3 regions of the Streptomyces sp. NPDC019396 genome follow, and region 3 is predicted to be linked to each of the others. Evidence: riboswitches for the same ligand, from Rfam matches in the RefSeq annotation. Region 3 holds a riboswitch; each other region holds the start of a gene.
What was found. Region 3 has a riboswitch for thiamine pyrophosphate ahead of thiC (phosphomethylpyrimidine synthase ThiC). Riboswitches for the same ligand answer to the same signal wherever they lie in the genome.
Positions count from the first base shown of each region.

Region 1 (3,230 bases), on a different contig from region 3:
CCGGGTGCAGGACCCTTCCGAGGACGACGAAGACGACCGAGATACCAAGGGCGATCAGCACCGCCACCTCGAAGCGCCCGGGGCCGGAGAGAACGGCGAAGACGATCCACGGAGCCATCCCCACGACCGGCTGCTCCAGGAAGCCCGCGAGCCACTTGCCCGCTGCGGAATCGGCCACGGCTGTCATGGGCGCACCCCTCGGGACTACGACGCGCGGAATTCCAGCCTGACCCCGGAGCGACGAATGCGCGACAGCGGTGTTCGACGACCGTGCACAGCGTGCAGCCAGGGCACCGGATTCGATCTGCGACACTGGTACGGCCATGCCTAAGCCCGGAGAACTCACTTTTATCGCGCCCCGCGGAGCCAAGAAGCCCCCGCGGCACCTCGCCGACCTCTCGCCCGCCGAGCGCAAGGAAGCGGTGGCTGCGATCGGCGAGAAGCCGTTTCGCGCCAAGCAGCTGTCGCAGCACTACTTCGCGCGGTACGCGCACGACCCCGGCCAGTGGACCGACATCCCCGCCGCGTCGCGGGAGCGGCTCGCGGCGGAGCTGCTGCCGGAGCTGATGTCCGTCGTGCGGCATGTCTCCTGCGACGACGACACCACCCGCAAGACGCTGTGGCGGCTGCATGACGGCACGCTGGTCGAGTCGGTGCTGATGCGCTACCCGGACCGGGTCACCATGTGCATCTCCTCGCAGGCGGGCTGCGGTATGAACTGCCCGTTCTGTGCGACCGGCCAGGCGGGCCTCGACCGCAATCTGTCGACCGCCGAGATCGTGCACCAGATCGTCGACGGTATGCGGGCGCTGCGCGATGGTGAGGTCCCCGGCGGCCCGGCGCGGCTCAGCAACATCGTGTTCATGGGCATGGGCGAGCCGCTCGCCAACTACAACCGGGTCGTGGGAGCCGTCCGCCGGCTCACGGACCCCGAGCCGGACGGCCTCGGGCTCTCGCAGCGGGGCATCACCGTCTCCACCGTCGGGCTCGTCCCGGCCATGCAGCGGTTCGCCGACGAGGGCTTCAAATGCCGGCTCGCCGTCTCCCTGCACGCTCCCGACGACGAGCTGCGCGACACCCTCGTGCCGGTGAACACCCGCTGGAAGGTGCGGGAGGTGCTGGACGCCGCCTGGGAGTACGCCGAGAAGTCGGGCCGCCGTATCTCCATCGAGTACGCCCTCATCCGCGACATCAACGACCAGGCATGGCGTGGAGACCTCCTGGGACGGCTGCTCAAGGGTAAGCGGGTGCATGTCAACCTGATCCCGCTGAATCCCACGCCGGGTTCCAAGTGGACGGCCTCCCGTCCCGAGGACGAGAAGGCGTTCGTCGAGGCGATCGCCGCTCATGGGGTGCCGGTCACCGTGCGCGACACCCGGGGGCAGGAGATCGACGGGGCCTGCGGTCAGCTCGCAGCATCCGAGCGCTGAGCCTTGGGCCGGGCCTCCAGGGGGCCCATGTACGCTGGGCCCCGAACATTCACATATTCCGACAGGGGAGCGCCACAGCGCTGAGAGTGCGGTGATCGTCAGACCGCAGACCCTCTGAACCTCGCCCGGGTCATTCCGGGTAGGAAGTTCGGACGAGACTCAAGCTGTTGCGCCCTGCCCGGCTCCGGATCCCCGGGATCCGCCGACGTGGCAGGGCCGCGTCTCTTCCTGGTCACTCCAGGAGGAAGCTCAGTGAGCACCACCAAGAAGATCACGGTCGCGGCCCTGGTCGCGGCCCTCGGCGCCGGCACGCTCACGGCCTGCGGCGGGGAGTCCGAGGACAGCGGTTCAGGGGCATCCAAGACCGTGACGCTCGTCAGCCATGATTCCTTCGCCGCCACCCCGGCGGTGCTCAAGGAGTTCACCCGGCAGACCGGCTACACGGTCAAGGTGCTGAAGAGCGGCGACGCCGTCGAGGCCCTCAACAAGGAGATCCTCACCAAGGGATCCCCTCAGGGCGACGTGTTCTTCGGCGTCGACAACACCACCCTGTCGCGGGCCCTCGACAACGGCGTCTTCACGCCGTACGAGGCCAAGGGCCTGGACCGTGTCCCCGAGGACCGGCAGCTCGACAAGGACGAGCACCGGGTCACGCCCGTCGACACCGGCGACATCTGCGTCAACTACGACAAGAAGTACTTCGCCGACAAGAAGCTGGCCCCGCCGCAGACCTTCGACGATCTGGCGAAGCCCGCCTACAAGAACCTCCTCGTGGTCGAGAACGCCGAACGCTCGTCGCCGGGCCTCGGCTTCCTGCTCGGCACCGCCGCCACGTACGGGGACAAGGACTGGCCGGACTACTGGGCCAAGCTCAAGGCCAACGGGGTCAAGGTCGTCGACAGCTGGGAGCTCGCCTACAACCAGGAGTTCTCCGGTTCCGCAGGCGGCAAGAAGGCCAAGGGCGACCGGCCGCTCGTCGTCTCGTACGCCTCCAGCCCGCCGGTCGAGGTGCTCTACTCCGAGCCGCAGCCCAAGGAGGCGCCCACCGGAGTCGCCACCGGCACCTGCTTCCGCCAGACCGAGGCCGCGGGTCTGCTCAAGGGGGCGAAGAACGAGGCCGGGGGCAAGGCCCTGCTGGACTTCCTGATCAGCAAGAAGTTCCAGGAGGACATGCCGCTCAACATGTTCGTCAACCCGGTCGTGAACGACGCCAAACTGCCCGCGCTCTTCACGCAGTTCGGTGCCGTGGTCGACAAGCCGGAGACCATGGCACCCCAGAAGATCGCCGACAACCGCGACCAGTGGATCCAGTCGTGGTCCTCACTCGTCCTGAAGTAGACGAGCTCCCCAGGACACCCGAGTCGCCCGGGCCGCCCGGGACGCGAGGGGGGGACGCGGCGCGGCTCGCCCTGATGGCGGTGCCCGTCGCGTTCTTCGCGGTCTTCTTCGCGTACCCGGTGGCCGGGATCGTCGGCCGCGGGCTCCGACCGGACGGCGTCTGGCGTTTCGGCCACATCGGCGAGGTGCTGAGCCGACCGGACATCCTGGACGTCCTCTGGTTCACCCTGTGGCAGGCGCTGGCCTCCACCGGCCTCACCCTGCTGTTGGCACTGCCCGGCGCCTACGTCTTCGCCCGCTTCGACTTCCCGGGCAGACAACTGCTGCGCGCGGTCGTCACCGTGCCGTTCGTGCTGCCGACCGTGGTGGTCGGTACCGCCTTCCTGGCGCTGCTGGGGCGCGGCGGGCTGCTCGACGAGCTGTGGGGCGTGCGCCTCGACACCACCGTGTGGGCGATCCTCC
Region 1 covers NZ_JBEYBS010000026.1:10,221-13,450, reverse strand. Annotated here, with positions in the region: gene ABZ532_RS25830 (hypothetical protein) at 1-187, opposite strand, end outside; gene rlmN (23S rRNA (adenine(2503)-C(2))-methyltransferase RlmN) at 324-1,430, shown strand; TPP riboswitch at 1,484-1,594, shown strand; gene ABZ532_RS25820 (thiamine ABC transporter substrate-binding protein) at 1,683-2,768, shown strand; gene ABZ532_RS25815 (iron ABC transporter permease) at 2,843-3,230, shown strand, end outside.
Region 1: another riboswitch for thiamine pyrophosphate. It lies ahead of ABZ532_RS25820 (thiamine ABC transporter substrate-binding protein); the one in region 3 lies ahead of thiC (phosphomethylpyrimidine synthase ThiC).

Region 2 (3,230 bases), on a different contig from region 3:
CCCCTCCTTGACGAGCTGGCGCACGCGCGTCACCTCGACATCGAGCATTTCCGCGATGTCCGGCAGGTGGAGCCAGGCGGGGACGAGAGCATCGATCTTTGCGTCAATCTCGGTCACAGGACAAGCCTGCCATCCCGCACTGACAGCCGGTAGCCGGGCCCTATGCGACTGCCGCCTTCAGAGGGACCCCGGGATCCCCCGCACGGGCGGGGTCCAGGCGGGCGCCCGCCTCGATGAGGCGGCGGCCCTGGGTCACGTCACGGGGCCTGCCGACCGCCAGGACCGCGGCCAGTGCGCCGTCTTTCAGCCACAGCACGGACCAGCCGGAATCCGCCGCGGGGTCACCCCGCCGAATGAGTGTCCCGGCGCCCTCGTGGTGGCCCGCGTACTGCACGAAGCGGCCGAACTGCTCGGACCAGAAGTACGGCACCGGGTCATAGGTCAGCGGCGGCTCGCCCTCAGCGCCGTGCAGCGCCCGCAGCACATTGGCTGCGACCGCGCGCGGGCCCTGGAGGGCGTTGTCCCAGTGGTGCACGAGGAGCCGTCCGCCGTAGCGCCGTGAGGGGAAGGAGGCGCAGTCGCCCACCGCGTACACGTCCGGCAGCGTGGTGTGCAGCTGAGCGTCGGCGGTGATCGATCCGTCCGGCCCGAGGCCGATGCCCGAGCCGGCGAGCCAGCCGGTCGCCGGACGCGCGCCGATGCCCACGACGACGGCGCCTGCCGTCAGCCGCCGGACCTCCCCGCCCCCGGCCTCTGCGCCCTCGGCGATGACGACCGCCCCGGGCTCGACGGCGGCGACACGTGCGTCCGTGAGGAGGGCGGCTCCGCTCTCGGCGTACCAGTCGGCCATCGGCCCGGTCACCTCGGCGGGCAGGGCACCCGCGAGGGGCCGGTCGGCCGCCTCCACCACGGTGACCGCGCAGCCGGCCTGGCGCGCGGCGGTGGCGAACTCCGCTCCGATCCAGCCCGCGCCGACCACCACGATGTCGTGCTGCCGCTCCAGCACGGGGCGCAGCCGCCGTGCGTCGTCGAGGGTGCGCAGCAGATGGACGCCCTGGACGCCTTCGGTGCCGGGCAGGGTGAGGGGCTCGGCGCCGGTGGCGATCACCAGGGTGTCGTACGGGACGGGGCCCGCCTCGGTGTCGAGCTCATGAGCGTCCGGGCGCAGCCCGGTGACCTCGCGGCCCAGCCGGAGGTCGATGTCGAGCGCGTCGAAGTCGACGTCGAGTGCGGAGCCCTCTGCGGTGCCGAGCAGCACGGCCTTGGAGAGCGGAGGCCGGTCATAGGGCTGGTGCGGCTCGGCGCCGATCAGAGTGAGGCCGCCGGTGTAGCCCTGTTCGCGCAGGGCCACCGCGGTCTGCACCCCGGCCATCCCGGCCCCGGCGATGACGACTCGACGCTGCGTGGTGTGCTCGTTCACCAGGCCAGCCTAATCATCTGACGAGCCGTCAGGAAGCTTGGCGGTCGGCCGGAGTCCCGGCCGGGAGCTCTTCGACGACGCTGGTGCCCCTGCCGTCCCGGGACTCCCACTCCCAAGTCTCCTCAAGGCGCACCCGCCCGTCCGGGAGTTGGACCACCGTGGAGACGCAGTGCCCGGATGCCGTCGTTCCGTCCCGCTTGAGCTGGACATAGCGGAAGTCCAGCCGGTCGCCGTCCCGGGTGCCGACGAGGCGCCCGCGGACCACGTCCCCGCCCTCGTACTCGGCCCACACCTGGCCGTCCCGCTCGTGGTAGGCGAACCGGGTCCGAATGCCCACCTGGCCCGGGGCCTGGTCCGCCACAGGGGCGAGGACGAGTCCGTCGAGCGAGCGGGTCACGGTGCGGGCTCCCTTACTGCGAGTTGATGACCGGAGTTAGGCTGACCACCGTACTGCTACTCGCGGGAGCCCGGCCGCACCGGGCTGAGAGGGAGGCTGAGGCGGCCTCCGACCGTACGAACCTGATCCGGGTCATGCCGGCGAAGGGAGGGTCCGGATGCCCGTGCATCCACGGACGTCCGCCGACGTCCTTGTCGTCGGGGGCGGAATCATCGGCCTGGTCACGGCCTGGCGGTCGGCGCAGCGCGGACTGCGTACGGCGCTCGCCGACCCCGATCCGGGCGGCGGGGCCGCACAGGTCGCTGCCGGCATGCTGGCAGCCGTCACCGAGCTGCACTACGGCGAGGAGACGCTCCTCGGCCTCAATCTCGCCTCCGCCCGGCGCTATCCGGACTTCGTCGCGGAGCTTGAGGAGGCGAGCGGCCAGGACACCGGTTACCGGGCCTGCGGGACGCTCGCGGTCGCGCTGGACGCGGACGACCGGGCTCATCTGCGCGAGCTGCACGCGCTCCAGCGCCGCTGCGGGCTGGAGTCGGTGTGGCTCACCGGACGCGAGTGCCGCCGGCTCGAACCGATGCTCGCCCCGGGCGTCAGAGGCGGACTGCGGGTCGACGGTGATCATCAGATCGACCCGCGGCGGCTGGCGAGTGCGCTGGTGGTGGCCTGCGAGCGGGCGGGGGTGGTCTTCCACCGCACATGGGCGGCCGGACTCACGGTCGAGGGCGACCGCGCCACCGGGGCGGTGCTCGGCCCGCCCGGGGCTCCCACCGCCGACGGCCCCGGAGCTGCCCATGAGGTGGTCGCGGATCAGGTGGTGCTGGCCGCGGGCAGTCTCAGCGGCCGGCTGGCCGGTGTGCCCGACGAGGTCCTGCCTCCGGTGCGGCCGGTGAAGGGGCAGGTGCTGCGGCTGACGGTGCCGGGTCCGCGCGCCCCGTTCCTGTCGCGGACGGTACGGGCCGTGGTGCGGGGCAGCCAGGTGTACCTGGTGCCCCGTGAGAACGGCGAGCTGGTCGTGGGCGCCACGAGCGAGGAGCTGGGCTGGGACACCACGGTCACGGCGGGCGGGGTGTACGAGCTGCTGCGCGACGCCCATGAGCTGGTGCCGGGCATCACCGAACTGCCGCTCACCGAGACCCGTGCGGGCCTGCGGCCCGGCTCGCCGGACAACGCGCCGCTGCTCGGACCTACGGAGCTGCCCGGGCTGCTGCTCGCCACCGGGCACTACCGCAACGGTGTACTGCTGACCCCGGTGACCGGCGACGCCCTGGCCGACGCCCTGGTCACGGGGGAACTGCCGGAAGAGGCCCGCCCCTTCGCTCCTCATCGCTTCTCTCCCGCACGCCAGGAGGCGTCCGTATGAGCACGACCGTGAATCCGACCGTCTCCGTCAACGGGGAGCCGCGGGAAATCGCG
Region 2 covers NZ_JBEYBS010000001.1:338,168-341,397, forward strand. Annotated here, with positions in the region: gene ABZ532_RS01545 (Rv2175c family DNA-binding protein) at 1-117, opposite strand, end outside; gene ABZ532_RS01550 (FAD-dependent oxidoreductase) at 161-1,420, opposite strand; gene ABZ532_RS01555 (hypothetical protein) at 1,449-1,817, opposite strand; TPP riboswitch at 1,870-1,983, shown strand; gene thiO (glycine oxidase ThiO) at 1,975-3,177, shown strand; gene thiS (sulfur carrier protein ThiS) at 3,174-3,230, shown strand, end outside.
Region 2: another riboswitch for thiamine pyrophosphate. It lies ahead of thiO (glycine oxidase ThiO); the one in region 3 lies ahead of thiC (phosphomethylpyrimidine synthase ThiC).

Region 3 (3,230 bases):
GCGGTCTTCGCCGGCTCCGCGGGCAGCGTCTCGTCGTGGAACTCCCGGGCCGTGTCCGGGTCGAGGGCCAGATTGAACTGGTCCTCCCAGCGGAACTCGAAGCGGGCGTCGGACAGTGCGTCGTCCCACTCCTGCGCGCCCGGGTGGCCCTTGGCGAGGTCGGCGGCATGGGCGGCGATCTTGTAGGTGATGACGCCGGTCTTGACGTCGTCCCGGTTGGGGAGGCCCAGGTGCTCCTTGGGGGTGACGTAGCAGAGCATGGCCGTGCCCCACCAGGCGATCATCGCAGCGCCGATGCCCGAGGTGATGTGGTCGTAAGCGGGTGCCACGTCCGTCGTCAGCGGACCCAGGGTGTAGAACGGCGCCTCTTCGCAGATCTCCTGCTGGAGGTCGATGTTCTCCTTGATCTTGTGCATCGGGACATGCCCCGGGCCCTCGATCATGGTCTGGACGTGGTGCCGCTTGGCGATCTGGTTGAGCTCACCGAGCGTCCTCAACTCGGCGAACTGCGCCTCGTCGTTGGCATCCGCGATCGAGCCGGGCCGCAGGCCGTCGCCGAGCGAGTACGTCACGTCGTACGCGGCGAGGATCTCGCAGAGCTCCTCGAAGTTCTCGTACAGGAACGACTCCTTGTGGTGCGCGAGGCACCAGGCCGCCATGATCGAGCCGCCGCGCGAGACGATGCCGGTCTTGCGGCGCGCGGTCAGCGGCACGTACCGCAGCAGCACTCCCGCGTGGACCGTCATGTAGTCGACGCCCTGCTCGGCCTGCTCGATCACGGTGTCCTTGTAGATCTCCCAGGTCAGCTCCTCGGCCCTGCCGTCGACCTTTTCCAGCGCCTGGTAGAGCGGCACGGTGCCGATCGGCACGGGGGAGTTGCGCAGCACCCACTCGCGGGTGGTGTGGATGTTGCGGCCGGTGGAGAGGTCCATGACCGTGTCGGCGCCCCAGCGGGTCGCCCACGTCATCTTCTCCACCTCCTCCTCGATGGAGGAGGTCACGGCGGAGTTGCCGATGTTGGCGTTGACCTTCACCAGGAACCGCTTGCCGATGATCATCGGCTCGATCTCCGGGTGGTTGACGTTCGCCGGCAGCACGGCACGTCCGGCGGCGATCTCCTCGCGTACGACCTCGGGGGAGACGTTCTCCCGGATCGCCACGTACTCCATCTCCGGCGTGATCTCGCCACGGCGGGCGTAGGCGAGCTGGGTCACCGCCTGCCCGCCGCGGCCACGGCGGGGCTGGCGCGGGCGACCGGGGAAGACGGCGTCGAGGTTGCGCAGCCCGCCGCGCGGCGAGGTGTGCTTGATCCCGTCGTCCTCGGGGCGGACGGGGCGTCCTGCGTACTCCTCGGTGTCCCCGCGCGCGATGATCCAGTTCTCGCGCAACGGCGGCAGACCACGGCGGACATCGGTCTCGGTGTGTGGGTCGGTGTACGGTCCGGACGTGTCGTACAGGGTCACGTCCTTGCCATTGGTGAGGTGCACCTGACGGACCGGCACGCGGATATCGGAGCGGGAGCCCTCGATGTATCCCTTGTGCCAGCCGATGGACCTCCCGCTCCCGTTTTCGCCCTCGTTCGGGCCGGGGGCGGGCATGCGTGTGTCCTGAACGGTCATCGTGACCTACTCCCTACGCCGGCATTACCCGGTAACAGGTTCGGCGGTCGGCGCAGCTGCTCAGCGCCCTCTCAGCCCGGTGCTCCGAGCTCCCGCGTGTGCAAAGGTGTCACCACGCTAGCGCCCCGTCTGGCGTGCTGAACAGTGGGCCCCCTCCAGGGTTGGGATGATCGGGCGGTGACTTCCTCGCCGCAGCCCCACGATCCCGACGACGAGCCGCCCGGCGTCCACGGCCCTGCGCATGCCCCCGCCCACGGGCACGCGCACAGCCATGCGCACGGCCCCGCCGCGCCCGTCTCCCGTCATCTGCGGCGGGTCATCGCCGCGGTGGTTATCCCCTTCGCCGCCGCCGTCGCGATGGGTCTGGTCGTCCTGTGGCCGGGCGGTACGCCGGAGCACGAACGCACCGGTGTCGGCTTCGACCGGCAGACCGAGCAGGGCCGCGTCGTGAAGGTCGAGCGGGTCGACTGCGGGGACGTGAACGCCGCACAGGTCCCGCCGACGGGGGACACCACCACCCCAGAGGGGCGTGAGTCGGCCGACTCGCGGCAGGGCACCTGCGGAAAGGCCACCGTCGAGGTCACGACCGGCAAGGACAAGGGCCGCACGTTCATCGAGGTCGTGCAGCCCGACGCATCTCGGCAACTACGCGCCGACCAGGGCGTGGTGGTGGCGTACGCGCCCGACGCGCCGCGCGATCTCCAGTATTCGGTCACCGATGTGGACCGGGGAGTCCCGATGGCGCTGCTCGCCGGGCTGTTCGCGCTCGCCGTCGTTCTGGTGGGACGGCTGCGCGGGGTGATGGCGCTGATCGCGCTGGCCGCAAGCTTCGCGGTGCTCACCCTGTTCATCCTGCCCGCGATCCTGCAGGGCTCCAATCCGCTGGCCGTGGCGGTGGTCGGGGCGAGCGCGATCATGTTGATCGCGCTCTATATGTGCCACGGTATCTCCGCCCGAACCTCGGTGGCGGTGCTGGGCACCCTGATCTCGCTGCTGCTGATCGGGCTGCTCGGCTCGCTGTTCATCGGCTGGGCGGTGCTCGGTGGGAACACGGACGACAACACCGGCCTGATCCACGGCCTCTACCCGGAGATCGACATGTCCGGCCTGCTGCTCGCGGGCGTGATCATCGGTTCGCTGGGTGTGCTGGACGATGTGACGGTGACCCAGACCTCGGCGGTGTGGGAACTGCACCAGGCGGATCCCACGATGGGTCCGCGCAGGCTGTACCAGTCAGCGATCAGGATCGGCCGGGACCATATCGCCTCGGTGGTCAACACACTCGTACTCGCTTACGCGGGCGCGTCACTGCCCTTGCTGCTGCTCTTCTCGATCGCGCAGTCCAGCGTGGGGACCGTCGCCAACAGCGAGCTGGTGGCCGAGGAGATCGTACGCACGCTGGTGGGGTCGATCGGCCTGGTCGCCTCGGTGCCGCTGACCACCGCGCTGGCCGCCCTGGTCGTCTCCGCCGACCGCTCGGGGGCCACCACCGGAGCAGCACCGGCGCGCGGCGGGAGGGGCCGCAGGCGCCGCGTCTGACGGCGGCCGCGTCCTCAGCCGGCGTTCTCCTCAGCGAGGATGCGCCCGAGCGTCTCCTCCAGATGCTCCTCG
Region 3 covers NZ_JBEYBS010000007.1:210,981-214,210, forward strand. Annotated here, with positions in the region: gene thiC (phosphomethylpyrimidine synthase ThiC) at 1-1,619, opposite strand, end outside; TPP riboswitch at 1,613-1,725, opposite strand; gene ABZ532_RS10855 (YibE/F family protein) at 1,797-3,158, shown strand; gene ABZ532_RS10860 (SsgA family sporulation/cell division regulator) at 3,173-3,230, opposite strand, start outside.